4 regions of the Chryseobacterium sp. KCF3-3 genome follow, and region 4 is predicted to be linked to each of the others. Evidence: riboswitches for the same ligand, from Rfam matches in the RefSeq annotation. Region 4 holds a riboswitch; each other region holds the start of a gene.
The links. Region 4 has a riboswitch for S-adenosylmethionine ahead of ACKTTZ_RS10100 (SusC/RagA family TonB-linked outer membrane protein). Riboswitches for the same ligand answer to the same signal wherever they lie in the genome.

Region 1: it holds a riboswitch for S-adenosylmethionine, as region 4 does, so the genes downstream of both, ACKTTZ_RS10960 (alpha/beta fold hydrolase) here and ACKTTZ_RS10100 (SusC/RagA family TonB-linked outer membrane protein) in region 4, are expected to answer to the same signal.
Region 2: it holds a riboswitch for S-adenosylmethionine, as region 4 does, so the genes downstream of both, ACKTTZ_RS06585 (TonB-dependent receptor plug domain-containing protein) here and ACKTTZ_RS10100 (SusC/RagA family TonB-linked outer membrane protein) in region 4, are expected to answer to the same signal.
Region 3: it holds a riboswitch for S-adenosylmethionine, as region 4 does, so the genes downstream of both, ACKTTZ_RS06245 (TonB-dependent receptor plug domain-containing protein) here and ACKTTZ_RS10100 (SusC/RagA family TonB-linked outer membrane protein) in region 4, are expected to answer to the same signal.

Annotation. Positions count from the first base shown of each region.
Region 1 is NZ_AP035792.1:2,440,396-2,445,516, forward strand. It holds gene ACKTTZ_RS10955 (MGH1-like glycoside hydrolase domain-containing protein) at 1-1,255, opposite strand, end outside; SAM riboswitch class I at 1,444-1,550, shown strand; gene ACKTTZ_RS10960 (alpha/beta fold hydrolase) at 1,611-2,549, shown strand; gene ACKTTZ_RS10965 (ACT domain-containing protein) at 2,555-4,093, shown strand; gene ACKTTZ_RS10970 (O-succinylhomoserine sulfhydrylase) at 4,203-5,121, shown strand, end outside.
Region 2 is NZ_AP035792.1:1,471,839-1,476,959, reverse strand. It holds gene ACKTTZ_RS06590 (alpha-amylase family glycosyl hydrolase) at 1-1,717, shown strand, start outside; SAM riboswitch class I at 1,977-2,082, shown strand; gene ACKTTZ_RS06585 (TonB-dependent receptor plug domain-containing protein) at 2,175-4,628, shown strand; gene ACKTTZ_RS06580 (APC family permease) at 4,636-5,121, shown strand, end outside.
Region 3 is NZ_AP035792.1:1,399,431-1,404,551, reverse strand. It holds gene ACKTTZ_RS06250 (TonB-dependent receptor domain-containing protein) at 1-2,159, opposite strand, end outside; SAM-I-IV-variant riboswitch at 2,278-2,375, shown strand; gene ACKTTZ_RS06245 (TonB-dependent receptor plug domain-containing protein) at 2,672-3,130, shown strand; gene ACKTTZ_RS06240 (TonB-dependent receptor plug domain-containing protein) at 3,436-5,121, shown strand, end outside.
Region 4 is NZ_AP035792.1:2,257,589-2,262,709, forward strand. It holds gene ACKTTZ_RS10080 (GYDIA family GHMP kinase) at 1-538, shown strand, start outside; gene pckA (phosphoenolpyruvate carboxykinase (ATP)) at 666-2,282, shown strand; gene ACKTTZ_RS10090 (hypothetical protein) at 2,332-2,772, opposite strand; gene ACKTTZ_RS10095 (type II 3-dehydroquinate dehydratase) at 2,846-3,253, opposite strand; SAM riboswitch class I at 3,498-3,596, shown strand; gene ACKTTZ_RS10100 (SusC/RagA family TonB-linked outer membrane protein) at 3,680-5,121, shown strand, end outside.

The DNA of each region.
Region 1 (5,121 bases), 180 kb from region 4:
ACGTTGCATACCATGGATACTCCCATTTATCGGGCATGGAAATAATATCCTTATTGTGGAGATGATTCCATTCCGTATTTCTTACATATTCGTTGAAATTTCTTGGAGCTTCAAAGTTGGGATCACCTTTCAGCCATTTTCCGATATTGTAATGATAGAACTGTTTGTTCCAGAGAAGTCCGGCAAAAGCCTGTCTCTGCACATTTCTTTCATCTTCGTTGACGGTGTCATTCTGAATTTCTTTATAAAACTCTTCAGCTTCAGCCTCTCGTATATTGAATATTTCATCAAACTTTTCAAAAGGTTCATCAGCTTCATCCGGACATAATCTGAATTCAAAAACTTTGGATTCCCCAGCACCAATAAGCTCATCAATCAGAAAAGAAGCTTTTGTTCCCTTTTTTTCAGGATTTACCGTATTGGTTTTATGAGTAATGAAATTATTGATCCCATCTTTGAAATAAGTATTTTCAGCTGCAGGAGCTCCATAAAGCTTAGAATTATTGGTTTCGTTATCACAAAATACGCTTTGTGCATTGGTATTTCGGGAATAAAGTTTTTTGATTGAAATACTGTCATGGCCAATATTGATACTTCCGTCATGAGAAGCATTGATTTCTGCTTTATACGTATTATATCCCCATTTCCAGTTGTTTCTGAACCATACGGTAGGCGCTACCAGAATAGGGGCTTCATGCTGACTTCGGTTACAGACCGTTACTCTGGCAAGAATATCATTGTGATCGGCTTTACAGTATTCTATAAAAATATCAAAATACTCATCATTATCAAAAATTCCGGTATCGAAAATCTCATATTCCGGTTCCTTTTTACTGCGTCTCCCGTTTTCTGCAACAAGGTCATCGTAAGGAAATTCATTGATCGGATATTTATACACCATTTTCATATAGCTATGAGTAGGTGTATTATCCAGATAATAAAAGATTTCTTTGATGTCTTCCCCATGATTTCCCTGAGGATTGCTCAATCCAAAGAATCTTTCCTTTACCATTTTGTCTTTCTTGTTCCAAAACGAAAAAGCAAAACATAAAAGTTGCTTTACATCAGAAATTCCGGCAATTCCTTCTTCACCCCATCGGTAGGCATAGCTTTCTGCATTATTATGGTTGGTAAAATTCCAGGCATTCCCGTTCGGGCTATAATCTTCGCGTACATTTCCCCACTGCCGGTTGCTTACATAAGGTCCCCAGTTTTTCCATTTGGTATCTTGTAATCTATCTTTTTCGGCGGTCATATCTCATCATTTTTCCATACGAAGTTAGTTTTTTTGATAAGTAATTCCAATTTTTTTCATCTGAAGAATTATTAATATACTCTTGAAATACTTGTATTTAAGGGCTTTTTTAAATATTAAAATAATTTTTTTTTGAAATTAAAAGAAAAGAACTACCTTTGCACCATTCGTTCATTCAAATATTGAAAATGTTATCAAGAAAGGTTGAGGGATTAGACCCTATGAAACCTTAGCAACCCTTTGCGCAAGCAAAGAAGGTGCTACGTTCTACCAAATAATTTTGGACAGATAACTTACTGAAGTTCTTTTCAGCCATTTCCTGTGGCATTTTCAATTGTATTAAAATTTAATAGAATTGAAAACAGAACTAAACTATATTAATCTTACGTATCAAACTTATTCCCAAAAGGAATACCATATCCCGTTAAGCTATCAGCTTTTTGGGAAAGATCTGTTTACAGCCCCTATCATTTTAATCAATCATGCTCTTACCGGAAATTCAAACGTATCCGGAGAAAAAGGCTGGTGGAAACAATTGGTAGGAAAAAATCAGGTTGTTGATACTGATCAATATACTGTTCTGTGTTTTAATATACCCGGAAACGGATACGACGATTTTTTAATTGAAGACTATGAAAACTTCACTCCTGCAGATATCGCAGCGATATTTCTGAAAGGACTTGAAGCTTTACATATCAAAAATTTATATGCCATTATCGGAGGCTCTCTGGGAGGAGGGATTGCCTGGGAAATGCTTGCCAAGCAGCCGGATCTCGCAGAAATATTTATTCCAATAGCCTGTGACTATAGAACACACGATTGGCTTCATGCACAGTGTCTGGTTCAGAAATTTTTATTGAATGATAAAGAGGAACCATTACAGAAAGCAAGAATTCATGCTATGTTGTGTTATAGAACTCCACAGTCACTCAATGACAGATTTCAAAACCAATATAACCAGGAAAAAAAACGCCTGGAATCAGAAGACTGGCTGGTTTATCATGGTAATGCACTAAACGAAAGGTTTAGTTTAAAAGCATACAAGCTGATGAACCATCTCCTGATGAATATAAACGTTGCTGAAGAAGCACTGGAGAACATACAGGCACGAATGCACATGATCTCCGTAGATACAGACTTATTCTTTCCGGCTTCTGAAATCCGAATGTGTTTTGAAAACTTAAAAGAGAAAAATAAGGATGTTTCTTATCACGAGATCCAATCTATACACGGGCATGATGCCTTCCTAATGGAATATCAACAATTAAATAATATCATTAAAAACATTTTATAGAAGTAATGAAAAATGCTAACGAAATAAAATTTTTGAAGAACAGATCAATCGTCAAATTTGAAGGAGAAGATTTCCTGGGAGAAATCGGGATTGACGGACGAATTTTTAAAGCGCTTACTTTGGCGCGTATCAGTGTAGGCGTAATTTCTCAGCAAGCCATAGAAAACGGAATTTCAATTCTGGTTCAAGAAAATGATGCAGAGAAAGCAGTGGCTTGTCTTATTGATGAATTCGAAGCAGAAAGAAAATCTGGAAAAGTTTCCCAAATTTATAGTATTAATAATGTTTCTGTGATTGGTTTTGTTGCAGAAGACTTCAATAAAGTCTTTGCAGAACTGGCAAGAAACAATGTTTTCCCATTGCTTTTGAATCAGGTAGCAGGAGAAAACAGAGTCAATATCGTAGTGACTTCTTCTCAGGATGAAAAAACAAGAAACATCATAGAATCTGAAATTTTCAAAAAGCCGAAGACCGTTCATCTGGCTATCATTGGCCACGGAAATGTAGGAAAAACATTGATTCAACAGGTTTTGGAATCTGCAGAAGAAATTAAAAAACGTAAAAAAATAGATCTTAAAGTAGTTGCAGTAGCCAACTCTAAGAAAATTGCCTTCAACAAAAAAGGATTCGATGCCAATTGGAGTGATGAGGTTTTAACAGCAGAACATCCATCAAATGTAGAAGAATTAATCAACTTCTCTAAGGAAAATCAACTGGAGAATCTGATTGTTGTGGATAACACAGCAAGCAAAGATTTTGTGAAAAACTATCATGCTTTGGCAGAAAACGGATTCGATCTGGTGTCTTCCAACAAGATTTTCAATACCCTTCCGATAGAAGAATACAGAAAACTAAGATATACGTTGAGTAAAAACAACAGACGTTATCTGTATGAAACCAATGTGGGGGCTGGTTTACCGTTAATTGATACCATCAAATTATTACACCTTTCAGGAGAAAATATTACAAGAATCAAAGGTGTGTTCTCAGGAACATTAAGCTATGTGTTCAACAATTTTTCTTTGAGAGATGATAAATTCTCAACCATCATCAACGAAGCGCTGGAAAAAGGATACACAGAACCGGATCCGAGAGAAGATTTATCAGGAAATGATGTAGCAAGAAAATTATTGATTCTGGCGAGAGAATTAGACTTAATCAATGAATTCGGAGATATCAATATTCAGAATCTTGTTCCGGAAAGCCTTCTTGAAGTTTCAAAATCAGAATTCCTTTCAAGATTGGAAGAGCTGGACGAAGAATATCAGAAAATAAAAGAAAACCAGGAACCCGGACATGTATTGAGATATGTAGGTGATCTACATGGTGACTTACAGAAAGATAAAGGCGAACTGGATGTAAAACTGGTTTCTGTTCCTGCAACTTCCGCACTAGGACAGCTGAAAGGCTCAGATTCCATCTTTGAAATTTATACAGAAAGCTATGGAGAAAATCCAATTGTGATTATGGGAGCCGGAGCTGGCGCACAGGTAACAGCAAGAGGTGTATTCGGAGATATTTTAAGAGTAAGTGAAACGAAATAAATTAATGTAACAATCTACCAATCTGGCAGTGTAACCATTATTGCAATTGTATTCTGAGCATAGCGAAGAATCTAATGGTTACCCTGCTGAATTGACAAATTAAAACTATATGGAAAATTTTGAAACATCAGCAATAAGAACCCAAACGGAAAGATCTCAGTTTGATGAGCATTCTACGCCGCTCTATCTTACTTCCAGTTTTATATTTCAGGATGCAGAAGATATGAGAGCAAGCTTTGCAGAAGAAAAACCTAAAAATTTATACAGCCGTTTCTCTAATCCAAATGTAACCGAATTTACAGATAAGATTGCTAAAATGGAAGGGGCAGAAGCAGGATATGCCTTTGCAACAGGAATGGCAGCCATCTATTCTACATTTGCTGCATTACTGAATGCCGGAGATCATATCGTAAGCTGCCAGTCAGTATTTGGATCTACTCATACTTTGTTTACCAAATATTTCCCGAAATGGAATATTGAAACCTCTTATTTCAAAGCACAAGATGCCGCGAATGTAGAGCAATATATTAAACCTAATACCAAGATCTTATACCTTGAAACGCCCACCAATCCGGCCATTGAAATTCTGGATCTTGAGTTTTTCGGACAGATTGCAAAAAAACATAATCTTATCTTTATCGTAGACAATTGTTTTGCAACGCCTTATCTTCAGCAGCCTATCAAGTATGGTGCAGATATTGTGGTACACTCAGCAACGAAACTGATTGACGGACAAGGAAGAGTTTTAGGTGGAATAGCAGTAGGAAAGGAAGACCTGATCAGAGAAATTTATCTTTTTGCAAGAAATACAGGACCAGCATTATCTCCTTTTAATGCATGGGTATTATCAAAAAGCCTTGAAACATTGGCAATCCGTGTAGAAAAACACTGTGAGAATGCATTGAAGGTAGCCGAGTTTTTAGAAAGTCATCCTAATGTAGAATTGGTAAAATATCCATTTCTGAAATCTCATCCGAGTTATGAAATTGCCAAAAAGCAGATGAAACTTGGAGGAAATATCGTAGCCT
Region 2 (5,121 bases), 790 kb from region 4:
GGTAGTCTATGAATTATTATTGAGAGACTTTACACAGGAAAAGAACTGGCAGTCACTGATTGATAAAATCCTGTATTTAAAGAACTTAAAAATCAATGCTATAGAATTGCTTCCCATCATGGAATTTGATGGAAATCTTTCATGGGGATACAATACTTCTTTCCATTATGCCTTAGATAAAGCGTATGGAACTCCGGAAAAATTCAAAGAATTTGTAGATCTATGCCATCAGAACGGAATTGCAGTGATTCTGGATGTGGCTTTTAACCACGCTACAGGACGTTCTCCTTTAGTAAGACTTTGGAATGTAGATCCGGATGGTGATGGCTATGGCGATGTTGCACCGAACAATCCTTACTTTAATCAGGTTCCGAAACATTCTTACAATGTCTTCAATGATTTTAACCACACAAGCCCTTCAACGCAATATTACGTTGAAAGATGCCTTCAACAATGGCTGACAGAATACCACATAGACGGCTTCCGTTGGGATTTAACCAAAGGGTTTACGCAAAGCTGTTCTGAAAACGATGAGGCCTGTACCAATGCCTATCAGCAGGACAGAGTGGATATCATGAAAAATTATGCTGACAAACAATGGGCCATTGACCCCAATTCTTATATGATCTTCGAACATCTGGGAACAGATGCAGAAGAGCAGCAATGGGCCAACTACAGAATTGCAGAAGGAAAAGGAGTTATGCTTTGGAATAAACAGACAGACCCTTACAATCAGAATACAATGGGATATCAGGAAAATAGCAATTATGACCGCATGAATCACAGTCTTCACGGCTTCACCAATATGAGTGCTGTAGGCTATGGAGAAAGCCATGACGAAGAAAGATTGATGTTTAAAAACCTTGCCTATGGCGCAATCAATGGAAGTTATAATGTGAAAGATCTGAATACCGCTCTTGAAAGAATGAAAACTTTCGGTGCAACCTTCTTTACCATTCCTGGTCCGAAAATGATCTGGCAGTTTGGAGAATTAGGATATGAATTCAGTATCAACAGATGTGCGAATGGTACTATAGACAATGGATGTAGAACCGATGAGAAACCTGTTGCATTCACTTTAGGATATGATACCAATGCAAACAGAAAGGCAGTATATGATACATGGGCAAAAATCATCAATATCAGAAATACCCATCAGGTTTTTAAATCTAAAACCTACAGTATAGAATCCAATAACCTTACGAACGATCCTACCGGCCTGATCACAAGAATTTATGTGTATGATGCCGCTATTACAACAGGAATAAAGAATGTGGTAGTGTTGGCCAATTATACTACTTCCGCGCAGAATGTTGTGCCTTATTTTCCTTACACAGGTCAATGGCAGAATCTGATGGACAACAGTATTTCGAATATAGCTTCCACAACAACTCCGATCACTTTACAGCCAGGAGAATTCAGGATCTTTGGAAATTATGCTGGCGCTCTATCAACAGTAGATACCACTGCAACCAACAAATTATCCCTTCAGATTGCAGATAATCCGGTTCGAAACGGAATCGCTAAACTGGTTTTCAGTAAAGCAAAAAATGGTGAGATTTCAATTTTTGATATGACCGGTAAAAGAATGGATTCTTTTAAACTGGATAAAGAGAACGGAGCTTATAATATGAAAGTTAGTTATCCGGCAGGAACCTATCTGGTACAGCTGAAATCAGACACAGGAATAGCGATTCAAAAGATGATGATTCAATAAAAAAAAATTATAAAGTTGTTGATTTATAGTATATTGATCCATTAAGAGCTATTTGAGAAATAAAGTATCGTTAAGATGGATCATTCTGATTTTTAAGCTTAAAGCGAAGCTTATCTTAATACTCTTAAACTCTTATTAAATCTTAATGGTTCAAAAATAAAAGTGTAAACAAGTTCTATAAAATAATAAAAGGCAAATTTGCAGCAGAGCAGATTTGCCTTTTTTTGTACATTTAAAAAAATAGTCTACTTTTGCAGTAGATTTATCAAGAAAGGTGGAGGGATTTGGCCCGGTGAAACCTTAGCAACCTACACGTTTCCAGAAGTGTAAAGGTGCTAATTCCAACCCTTAGGGGGAGATAAGTGAAGTCAATACTCTATATGAATTCCATTTCTTGATGTCTTGTGTATCTGCGGAAAGATCCGTCAGATTCGTATTATTAATTGGCAAGAACAAAATGAAAAAATTAAGCACAGCTGTATTATTGCTTGGAGCAATTCTGGTCGCTGCTCAGGAAAGTGAGGAAAAAGGAAAAGAGATCGAAGATATTATCATCGTCGGAAACCGTAATGTCAAAAGAACAAAACTGGAGACACCAGTTCCTGTAGATGTAATCAACATCGATAAAATCCAGAGAAGTTCTCCGCAAATGACTGCTCAGGATCTTCTGAATTATGTGATTCCATCGTTTAATGCAGTGAGACAGTCTGCTTCAGATGGTACAGAACATATTGATCCCGTAACTTTAAGAGGAATGGGACCCGATCAGGTTTTGGTTTTGCTTAACGGAAAAAGAAGGCATTCTACGTCTTTGGTAAATTATCAGAATACGGTAGGAAATGGCTCTGTAGGAACAGATCTGAGCACTATTCCCGTAATTGCAATTGATAGGATAGAAGTGTTAAGAGACGGAGCTGCTGCACAATATGGTTCTGATGCCATTGCAGGAGTAATCAATATAATTCTTAAGAAAAATACGGGAGCTTCGGCAAGCCTTACCTATGGATTAACCGGAAGAAATGATGGTGATACTTACCAGGCAGGAGTTAATTATGGAGCCTCATTAGGAAAGAAAGAAGGCTATATTAATCTTTCATTACAGCTAAGTCACAGAGGAAAAACCACTAGAACGCAAAATCACGACCTGGATATTTTCGGAGATAATTTTGCCTATGAATTTGCAGGGGACGCAGAAGCCATAAAAGCTGCCAGAGCCGCAGATGATGCAGAACTTGCAAAAAGAGGATTAACGCGTGATGATTTTAATTTTCAGATCGGAGATGCCCAGATCAGACAGGGACAGCTGTTTTTCAATTCAGAATATCCTTTTAATGACAATTTTAAAGTGTATTCTTTTGGAGGATTCAGCATCAAAGAAGGAAATGGTTTTGGTTTCAGAAGACTTCCGAGCGAAAAATCTAATGTAGTTTCGTCCATTTACCCGAACGGATTTCAGGCTACTCTGGCCTCTCAGGTATACGATGTTTCTTATGCTGTAGGAGCAAAATATAATGTTAACGACTGGTTTTTTGACCTTAGTAATACCTTTGGAAGCAATACCTTCAATTATAATGTAAACAATACGAATAATGCTTCTTTGGGAGCAAAATCTCCAACCCGTTTTTATGCCGGAGCGCATAGCTTTCTTCAAAATACCATTAATCTTGATGTTTCCAAAAATATAAACCGTTTCAATATTGCATTTGGAGGAGAATTCAGATTTGAACAATACCAGATCAAGGCAGGTGATGAAGCTTCTTATACCCAATATGACATCAATGGAAACGTTGCCACTGAAGGATCAACAGTGCTTGGTGCGGGAGGATCTCAATCTTTTATCGGATTTTCTCCCAATAATGCATTGAAGAAAGACAGGCATTCCACCGCAGTATATGCAGATGTTTCCTATGATTTAGATAAAAAATTAAATATTGATGCGGCGGCAAGATTTGAAAATTATTCAGATTTTGGAAATACACTGAACGGAAAACTTGCGGTACGATATGAATTTGTAAAAAACTATGCGGTAAGAGCTGCGGTAGGAACAGGATTCAGAGCACCATCATTGCAACAGCAGTATTTTAATAACTCTTATGCTGATATTTCTACTTCAGGCGAGAAGATTGTCACAAAGGGAATCTTTAGCAATGACAGCAAAGCTGCTGAAATTCTCGGATTTGATAAACTTAAACAGGAAACCTCTGTAAACGGAAGTGCCGGATTTACTTTAAAACCTGTAAAAGGACTGTTGATAACCGTAGATGGATATATCATTAAAGTAAAAGACAGAATCGTTATTACCGGAAATATAACAGATCCAAGATTGTCAGATCCAGCGATAGTAGGACAGGGAAATGAGGTAGAGAGCGGAAGATTTTTTGCCAATGCTATCGATACCGAAACAAAAGGAGTTGATGTCGTAGTAACCTATGACTGGATTCTTGGCAATGGAAAATTAAATATCAATCTTGCTGGAAACTATACTGAAACCAAAATCACAGATTTCCATTTTCCGGAAAACTTAGGAACGCCTCAGGAACAGTTTTTTGGTCCGGATCAGATCAACATCATTGAAACCCTTTCACCCAAAATAAAAGCTTCATTAGGATTAAATTATGGAATCGGGAAGTTCAATTTTCTCGTAAGAAATACCTATTTTGGTAAAGTAATAAGAGATGGCTATCCGTTTGGAGACGTGCAGGAATTCTCACCAAAGATAGTTACTGACATTAGTGTTGGGTATGATTTCACAAAAAACATCAATTTTACGGTAGGAGCTAACAATGTATTTGATGTCTTCCCGGACCGCCAGATTTATGAAAATTCATATTATGGAGTATTCAAATATGCACCGGTCCAGATGGGAACACTGGGGAATTATTTCTTCGGAAGGCTTAATTTTAATTTTTAATCAGTAAATGAGTACTACCTCACATCAGATTGGCTGGAAAACAGCAGCAGCCATCGTCGTTTCCAATATGATCGGAACAGGGATTTTTACCACCCTGGGATTTCAGTTATCCGATATCACCAATACCTACAGCATATTCCTGCTATGGAGTATAGGAGGAGTTCTCGCTTTATTTGGAGCATTTTGCTACGCAGAATTGGGCTCCCATTTTAAAGGAAACGGAGGCGATTTTATTTATCTCACAGAAACCTATCATCCCATATTCGGATATCTGATAAGCTGGGTTTCACTCATCATCGGGTTTTCCTCTCCGGTAGCGCTGGCTGCATTGGCCATGTCGAAATACCTTTCCGTATTTGAGTATTCTTTTGGAAACGGATTTGCAATTGCAGCGATTTTCCTGGTTGCCATTGCGTTATCGTTCAGCCTGAAAACATCCAGCAGATTTCATAACTTTTTTACATTCATTAAGATAGCCTTTATTATTGTACTG
Region 3 (5,121 bases), 860 kb from region 4:
TTTGCCAGTTTATTTCTTGTCGGAATTTTATAATTGATAGAAAATCCGAAATTTCTCGTGTCATACTTGCTACTGATCAAGACCGGCGTTCCTGATGGTGGATTAGAACGTACCTGCATCATCTGTCCGTTGAAAATATCATTCGCAAAAACAGAAAGCGTCAGACGGTTGTTCATAAACTTTTTCGTCAACGTAATATCAAGAGAGTTGTTGAATGGTTTTTCTGCCGTAAAGTAGAAATATCCCGCCTTTGGAGTCAGATAGCTGTAGTTGGCTGTCAGTTTGATGTCCTTAGGTAAAATAACCTGGGTCATGATATTGAAAATCCAGAAGCCTTTATTATTCAGGTTATCGATTTCATGTTTCTGATATCCTGCATATAAATACATGAAATTAATTTTATCCGGATTGAAATTAAATTTCATGATTTCACTAAATGGCTTACTGAAAATCATAAAAGGAACCGGTAATCCCACATTGAAATTGTGAATTTTCATATTCGAAATATTCACCTGCTCGTTGTAAAGTTTTCTTCCGTCCTTTCGGATGATCTGTGCCACCTGGTTGCTTGCCGAACTTACACTATATCCGATAAATGCATAATCAAAAGCTGAAATTTTCAATTCATAATTATCAAAAATAGTAGGCTGTAGGTTAGGATTACCATTTACTTCGGTACTTGGTCCGGAGAAAGTTACGTTATTCGGGTTCAAAGCAGAAATACTCGGTAAGCTGATTTTTCTGTTGTAATTGGCGGCAATATTAACCTGATTCATCATGTTATATTGTACGCTTGCATTCGGGAAAAATTTAAACTTATTGAAAGGAATCAAATTAGCCTCCACCAGTTTCGCATCTTTATCAAAATATCTTGTTACCCCGGAAATATCATAGTTTTCCGCACGGGAACCCAATGTGAAGTCAAACTTTTTCAGTTTAGCCTGAAACTCCAAATAGGTAGAAGCAGTTTGTCTTTGATATTCTAAGTTAGTCAGCCCAAAACTTTCCGTATCATAATCCTGTCTTTCATATAATCCTCCAAAACTTACCTTTCCGCCATCAAGAAGTTTGATAGGTTGGGCATAATCTACTTTGAAGTTGGCAATATTCATTACAGATTTATTGTTCAGAATATCTTTTAAACCATTGGTAGGGCTATTGATAGGAAGATAGGGTGCTGCTGCAAAATTACCATCCTGAAAGAAATTGTCCTGAGAAAATTTACTGTCTGATCTTGTATAGCCAAACTGGAAGTCTAATTTTTGAGATTTATCTGCAAAACGTTTCTGATACGTTACCACAGCTTCCTGTCTGAGACTATTGGTATGGGCAACATCCGAAGATGTATAAAAAGCTTCCCTTAAATCTTTTGGATTATTCTGGAAAGGCAAATCACCATGACCGTTACTTAAAGTATAGTTGTCATTATTATTGTGATAAATATCGTAGTTCAATAATAATCTGTCCTGACCCAAATCAAAAGTTAACCCTGATTTTGCAAAATATCCACGTGCGTATCTATCGGTATGGCTGCTCAAAAGTTCGTCTTGTTGACCATTTAGCATACTTTCACGATAGTTTTGACCTACGTTCAGCTGCCATCCGAAATATTTATTCCTTGCATTTAAATTAACAGAATTGGTCGTCCTGTTTCTGTATTTATCATAATTCGTGAAAGAATAATTTCCTGAATACGTAGCAGTTAAATATTTGTTGGCATTTTTATTAGTAATGATATTCATGATGGCACCTCCGGAAGTAGCCGGAAACTCAGCACCGGGCTGTGTGATTACTTCTATTCTTTCTACAGAGTTGGCAGGCATTCCTTCAAGGAAAGAGTTCAATTCATTGGACGTAATATTCAGAGGTCTTCCGTTAAGATATACTTCCAGCATTTTTCCCTGATACATCATTCCTGCAATATCGGTAGATACAAGTCCCGGAAGTTTTTTAATTCCTTCCAGAACGTTTCCGTTATTCAGCTGAGGTTGTTCAGAAAAGTCAAAAATGGTACGGTCGGCCTTTTGTTCAACGGCTTTTTTAGTTTTGGTGATAACTACACCTTCTATTTGTTTTTCTTTAGCACCCGTAGTATTCTTTTCTTGTGAGAAAACAAAAACAGAACTTACCAGTGATAAAGCGAAAATCGTTTTTTTCATAATGTTTTACTGATATCCGGTTAGACGCTGAAAAACAAAATTTGTTACGATAAAATTGTGAAAATCGAAAAATTAAGCTGAAATTTTTTTTATTTCCGAAATAATTATATCTTTGCCAGGTAATTATCAAGAATCTCTAGATGGGATAGCAACCTGCAAAAACAAGCAAGGTGCTGCAATCGATAAGCCGGATTTTCCGGAAAAAATGTTTATCATTCTATCATTATCCCCATCTTGAATTTTTGTTTTAAAGTTAAAATCAATGTTTAAAGACAAGGGAAATCACATTCCATCAGTAATTTTTTATTCTTCAGATCATGAAGTGAGTCTTCATTATTCTGATATGTTTTCATGCCATTTCTATATGCGCATGTGTTGTTGCTGCTAGCACTTTCTATTTCTAAAAAATAATACAAACATTCCGAACATCAATGGTAACCTTACATTTTAGGGTTACAGGATTTGTATTGCTTAAAAACAATTTTTAACAACAAAAAGTAACAACAAACAATATGCATAATTTCAAAACAAAAATATTTGTTCCTTCTATCGCGCTTATCTCTACATTTTATTACGCCCAGACGGACACTTTACAATCTAAAAAAATAGATGATGTAGTCATCCTCGGTTCAAGAGGCTCAGGAAGATCACTGACAGATACGCCCGTTCCGGTAGATATTATTAACATATCGAAAATTTTAAAACAAAGCCCCACTAACAATATCAGTCAGGCTTTAAATTATATTGTCCCTTCATTTTCATCCACCTCACACACGGTGAACGATGGAACTGACTTTGTAGACCCTGCACTTTTAAGAGGGTTGGGGCCGGATCAGGTTTTGGTTTTACTCAATGGAAAAAGAAGATACCAGTCTTCATTGATTAATGTTACCCTTACGCCGGGAAGAGGCTCTGTGGGAACTGACCTTAACGCTATTCCAGCCTTTGCTTTAGAAAAAATTGAGGTTTAAGAGACGGAGCTTCTGCTCAATATGGTTCTGATGCCATTGCAGGAGTTGTCAATCTCGGCCTGAAAAAAAGATTAGGACTTTCCGGACAAGTATTTCTGGGAGGATACGCATCGCCTGTTGCCAATAATTTCTCCGGAGGAGTAGATGGACAGACTATTTCCGTAGATCTTAATTATGGAGCTAAAATAGGAAAAACGGGATTTATTAATATTACAGGTTCTGCACAATATCGTGATCCTTATTCCAGAGCCGGAGTAAGAGAAGGTGATATTTTCAATGCTTATAATGCAATTAATTACAGAGCATTGCAGGATGGAGTGAATATTGATGGTTTGTATAAAAATATTTCGAATACTTCCAATACTCAGCAGATTATCAATACAATAAAACAATATGCAGCTAAGGTGGGTTATTTTGGAACTGATTTTCAATCTCAAATTTCAGGAGCCAACAGCATTTCCGATCTTCAAAAATTATTAGGTAAAGATTTTACATCTCAGGAGCTTAATTACAGAGGACTGGAGAGAAAAGATTTCAGCCTAAGAGCGGGACAGTCTAAGCTGCAGTCGGGCCAGCTCTTCTTCAACTCTGAAATTCCTGTGAATGATGACTGGAAGGTGTACTCATTTGGAGGCTATAGCTACCGCCTTGGAAATGCCGGAGGATTTTACAGACTTCCAAATACGGAGAGAAACATCAATGCAGTGACTCCCAATGGATATCTTCCTCAGATTGAAGCAGCCGTGAATGATTATTCTCTTGCTGCCGGAATTAAAGGAAAATGGAATGGCTGGAATGTGGATTTCAGTAATACTTTCGGGAAAAATACCTTTGGTTTTGGGGTTGTCAATACATTTAATGCTTCTTTGACAGACAATTCTCCAAGAACCTTTGATGCCGGAGGATCTGAGTTTTCACAAAATACCGTCAATCTTGACTTCTCAAAAAAATATGATATATTGAAAGGATTGAATATTGCATTCGGAGCAGAATACCGACATGAAAATTATAAAGTGAATGCCGGAAAAGAAAATTCTTATGCTTCTTATGATATCTATGGACGTGTGGTAACTGCTAAAACTCCTGAAAATGAGAAGGTAACCGACTTCTTCGGAAATGTAAGGCCAGCGGGAGCACAGGTTTTTCCAGGCTTTAGTCCGGAAAATGCCGTTTCAGGAAATAGGAACAGTATTGCTGCTTATGCTGATGCAGAGCTGGAAGTTACTGATGGCTGGCTGTTGGAAGGAGCTTTGCGATATGAGAATTATTCAGACTTCGGATCTACATTCAATTATAAAGTGGCAACCAACGTGAAGCTGGCTCCTAACCTGAACTGGAGAGGTGCTGTTTCTACAGGATTCAGAGCGCCTTCTTTAGCTCAAATCTATTATAGCTCCACATCTACGTTGATTCAGCAGGGAAAAACTACGCAGGTTGGTACTTTTAGGAATAATTCTGAAGCCGCACAGGCATTGGGTATTCCGAAATTAAAACAGGAAACTTCACAATCCTACAGCACAGGAATTACATGGAAGATTCCAACATTAAACCTGACTTTCACCGCAGATGCTTATTTAATAAAGATTAAAGACAGAGTAGTACTTACGGATCTGTTTTTCCGTCCGGATAAAATCAACAATGCTGATGATCAGGTATTGCAAAGTGCCTTTGATCTGGCAAGAGCCAGCGCTGCCAACTTTTTTGCCAATGCTGTAGACTCTCAGACAAAAGGGTTGGATATTACGATTTCTCAGAACTCAAAAATCTCATCGGGGATTTCTTTGGAGAATAATTTGGGAATCAACTTTAATCAGACCAAAAGAATCGGAGATATTCATGCGTCACCTAAATTGGTAAGCCAGATTGATAATTATTTCTCAGAACCCAACAGAGTGTATTTTGAAGAAGCTGTTCCTCGTGTAAAAGCTACTTTATCGAATACTTTAAGAGTTTCCGGATTTACCTTTGTACTGCGTAATTCTTTCTTTGGT
Region 4 (5,121 bases):
GATGAACAATCTTGCAGAATGGGCAGAGATTGATCCTTTTCATCTTAACTCCATCAGCTTGGGAGGAAGTGGATATGACATTGCAGTGGCGAAAGAAAAATCTGCAGTGCTTTTTCAGAGTAAACCTGAAATAAAATATGAAAGGGTAAATTTTAATCCATCTTTTAAAAATGAACTGATTTTTATTCATTTAAATCAGAAGCAGGATAGCAGAGAAGGAATCAATTTTTACAAGTCTAAAAAGAAGTCTCCGGAATTGGTGAATGAATTTTCCGATCTTACAAAAAAAATATTGTTATGTAATGAATTGGAAAATTTTTCCGAATTAATGATGGTTCATGAGCATAAAATTGCCGATTTTCTTGAAATTCTCACAGTTAAGGAAAAATTATTCTCAGATTGCCCTTCATTTGTCAAAAGTTTGGGCGCTTGGGGCGGAGATTTTGTAATGAGTGCCAAATTTGGGGACTATAAGAACTATTTTTGGGAGAAAGGTTTTCCCACTGTTTTAGAATGGGAAAATATAATTGATTCGTAATCAAATAGTTGTGATCCTGTTTTTTTATTTGCCATTCTGACTTATATCAGTATATTTAAACCACCTTTAACAAATAATTAATATTATTTTTGTTGAAGTCAATAAAGAAATAGAAAATATAAGTAAAATGAAAAACACTAAAATCATCCAGGATTTAGAGAAATTAGGGATTAAAGGAAACTATGAAGTAGTGTATAATCCTTCTTACGAAGAATTATATCAGGCTGAAGTTTCTCCTGAAAATCAGGGGTTTGAGCAAGCTGAGCTTACGGAGTCTGGCGCAGTATCAGTAAAAACAGGAATTTTCACAGGTCGTTCACCTAAAGACAGATATATTGTTCAGGATGATGTTACAAGAGATACAATTTTCTGGGATGGTAAAGTAAACTTACCTACAACTGCAGAAATTTTCGGTTCTTGTAAAGAACTAGTGATGAATCAGCTTTCTGAAGCTAAGAAAATCTATGTAGTAGATGCATTTTGTGGTACAAATGCAGATACAAGACTTAAAGTAAGATTTATCGTTGAAGTAGCATGGCAGGCACATTTCGTGACCAATATGTTTATCCGTCCTTCTCACTACGAACTTGAAAACTTCGGTGAGCCGGATTTCACTGTAATCAACGGATCAAAAACAACCAACCCGAACTGGGAAGCTCAGGGATTACACTCTGAAAACTTTATCATGTTCAACCTTACTGAAAAACTACAGATCATCGGAGGTACCTGGTACGGAGGTGAGATGAAGAAAGGGATGTTTGCTATGATGAACTATTACCTTCCATTAAAAGGTATGGCTTCTATGCACTGTTCTGCAAACGTAGGTGAAAAAGGTGATGTTGCTTTGTTCTTTGGTCTTTCAGGAACAGGTAAAACTACTTTATCAGCAGATCCTAAAAGATACCTTATCGGAGACGATGAGCACGGATGGGATAATAACGGAGTATTCAACTATGAAGGAGGATGCTACGCTAAAGTAATTGACTTATCAGAAGAAAAAGAACCGGATATTTTCAGAGCTATCAAAAGAGATGCACTTCTTGAAAACGTTGTCGTGAACAATGGAGTAGCAGATTATACTGACGGATCTATCACAGAAAATACAAGAGTTTCTTATCCAATCTATCATATCAACAAAATTGTATTGCCTTCTAAAGCAGGTCATGCTAAGAAGATTGTTTATCTTTCTGCGGATGCATTCGGAGTACTTCCTCCGGTTTCTATCCTGAATGAAGATCAGGCTCAATACCACTTCCTTTGCGGTTATACTTCAAAATTAGCCGGAACTGAAAGAGGAATTACAGAACCACAACCATCTTTCTCACCTGCATTTGGTGAAGCGTTCCTTACATTACACCCAACAATGTATTCTAAAACATTGATCGGTAAAATGCAGGAGCACGGAGCTAAAGCATATTTGGTAAATACAGGATGGAACGGTACTGGAAAGAGAATTTCTCTGAAAGATACAAGAGCAATCATTGATGCCATCATTGACGGTTCTATTGACAATGCTCCTAAAACTCAGGTTCCAATTATGAACCTTGAGATTCCTGCTGAATTGCCAAACGTTTCTACAGGTATTTTAGATCCTAGAGATACTTATGAGAATGCTTCAGAATGGGAAGAAAAAGCAAAAGATCTTGCTTCAAGATACATCAAGAACTTTGAACAGTACTGTGATACTGAAGAAGGTAAGAAATTAGTAGCTTCAGGACCTCAATTACAGGAACAAACTATCTAATAGTTACCAATTAACATACAAAAAGCCTCATCATCGATGAGGCTTTTTTTTATTCATATTTTTTACAGTTCTCAATCAGCTTGTTTTGTTCATCCAATTTTAGGATAGTTGATTTGATCGATTCTTCTGTGAGATATTTTATAATCATAAAGTGTTTTGAAGAAAAGTAAGGCTCTCCATTCAATATTTTATCTAAATACTGTGGGGTAGTGAAGGTCATCCAATATTTTGTTTTGTCGGAAAATTCAATGGTTACTTCTATAGTATCAGATTCAATATTTTCGATTTCATCATCAATATGAATAGAAGTTATTTCCGGTTCATTGTTTACACTAAAATAAAAATCAGAATACCACCTCAGTCTTCCTTCGTCATTCCAGATTCTTATATTTTCAATATTTATTTCTTCAATGATATAGGATTTTCTTTTCGTCAATTGCCCGGAATATATTCCAATGTCTTTACAGTAAACCTTATCATTTATCTTCATAAATTACGCTCTTACTATCCATAATTATCTGTGAAAATCTGTGCAATTCGTGGGAAAAGTATAAGCAACAAAATTACTTCAAGCTCAATAAAGCCAATCTATATCCATCCATTCCAAAGCCAGATAAAACCGCATCCGTATTAGCTGCCGTTACAGATTTTTGTCGGAATTCTTCTCTTTTATAAATATTGCTGATATGAACTTCTACTTTTGGCTTACGAATGTTTTTCAAGCAATCAGCAATTGCATAAGAATAATGGGTAAAAGCTCCCGGGTTAATTATCACAGCATCAAAATCATCCTCCTGAAGCCTGTTGATAAGCTCTCCTTCAATATTAGACTGGTAATATTTTAATTCATGAGTCTGAAACTCGGATCTTAAATTTTCCAAATAGCTTTCCATAGAAACATTTCCATAGATTTCCGGTTCTCTTGTGCCTAACAGATTGAGGTTAGGGCCATTGATGATCAAAACTTTCATACCATAAAATTAAAAACTTTTTTTAATTAACCGTCAAAAATTTCAGTTTAGATTAACTTTCGTGCCATTGAATTATTGATAATGATATTTATCATGTTTAAGAAAGTGGTAAAGCTTGTAACTCTTTACTGTAATGGATTTTATTAAAAAATTAAGTTAATTTTTGAAAATTTATCATGAAAAATAAATAAGTCTACTTGTTTTGTAGACTAAAAGTTTCTAGCTTTGCAGTCATATTTCGATCGGCTTATAAAGAAAGATGGAGGGAACTGACCCTGTGAAATCTTAACAACCTACCCGTGGGGCAAGGTGTTACGTTCAGCCTTTTAAGGAAAAATAAGCATTTGGTTTATCGCATTTATCGATGCCCTTTGCTGACTTTTCTGCAAAGGGCTAAATTTTAATATATGATAAATAAAATTGATTATGATTAGCAAAAATTTATTCAATTCTAAAGCTTGGATACCTCCGGTGGCTGCATTTTTCCTGGGAATAACCAGCGTTAATGCGCAGAATTCCAAGCCGAAAAAAGATAGCCTTCATGAAAAGGAGATTGATGAAGTAGTAGTGGTAGCCTATGGAAAAGCTAAAAGAAATAGCTATACCGGTTCTGTAGCTACCATTTCCAGTGATAAGATTAATAACAGACCCGTAACGAATATTACCAAAGCATTAGAAGGGCAGGTAGCAGGGATCCAGACAACCAGTGCATCAGGGCAGCCAGGTGCTGTTTCTACTATCAGAATCAGGGGAATTGGCTCAATCAGTGCTTCCAGTGATCCTTTATACGTTGTAGACGGAATTCCTTTCGATGGAAATCTGAACTCCATCAGTCCAAGCGATATTGAATCTATCAGTGTTTTGAAAGATGCTACAGCAAGTGCTTTGTATGGTTCAAGAGGAGCAAACGGAATTATTATCATTACCACAAAATCAGGTAAGAAAGGAGAAGCCAGGGTTAATTTTAATATCAGTCAGGGATTCTCCGGAAGAGCTGTAAAAGACTATGAACAGGTAAGCACAGATCAGTACTTTCAATTATACTGGGAAGCTTTGAGAAACGGATATCAGTCCGGAAAAGTTTCTTCTCAGCAGGCTGCACAAATGGCGACGGATAATCTTGTTTCCACACTTGGTATTAATCCCTATGGAACTGCTTACCCTAAGCCGGTAGGAACAGATGGAAAACTATTACCAGGTGCGTCACCGCTTTGGAATGATCACTGGAGAGATATTTTACAGAGAGTGGCTTCAAGAAATCAGGTGGATCTTGATATCAGTGGAGGAAGTGATAAAAGCAATTACTTTTTTTCACTAGGATATCTGGATGATAAAGGTATGGCGATTGAATCAGGATATAAAAGATACAATACCCGACTGAAAATCAATTCAGAGGTAAAGAAATGGCTGAATGTTGGAGTTAACTTAAATTATACAAACAGTGTTCAGCAGGCACCAACTTCTTCAGATTCCAAGGCGAGCAATATCATCAATGCTGCACGGTTTATTCCTTCATTTTATCCCTATTATGAAAGAAATGCTGATGGAACTTATGTCTTAGATGCCGACGGAAACCCTGTTTATGATTTTGGAAAATACAGACCTACGAATGCGCTTCAGAATCAGAATGCTGCTGCAACTTTGCCATTAGATAAAAACGAGAATAAAGAAGATAACTTTTCAGGAAAAGGATTCATGGAATTCACTTTCTTACCGGAACTGAAATTCAAGACAAGCTTCTCTGTTGATTTGGTGAACTACAATGGTCATTATTATTCAAACCCATTGTTGGGACAAGGGGCTGAAATTGGAGGTTCAGTGACGAAAACCAATACCAGAACACTTTCCTATACAACCAGCAATATTCT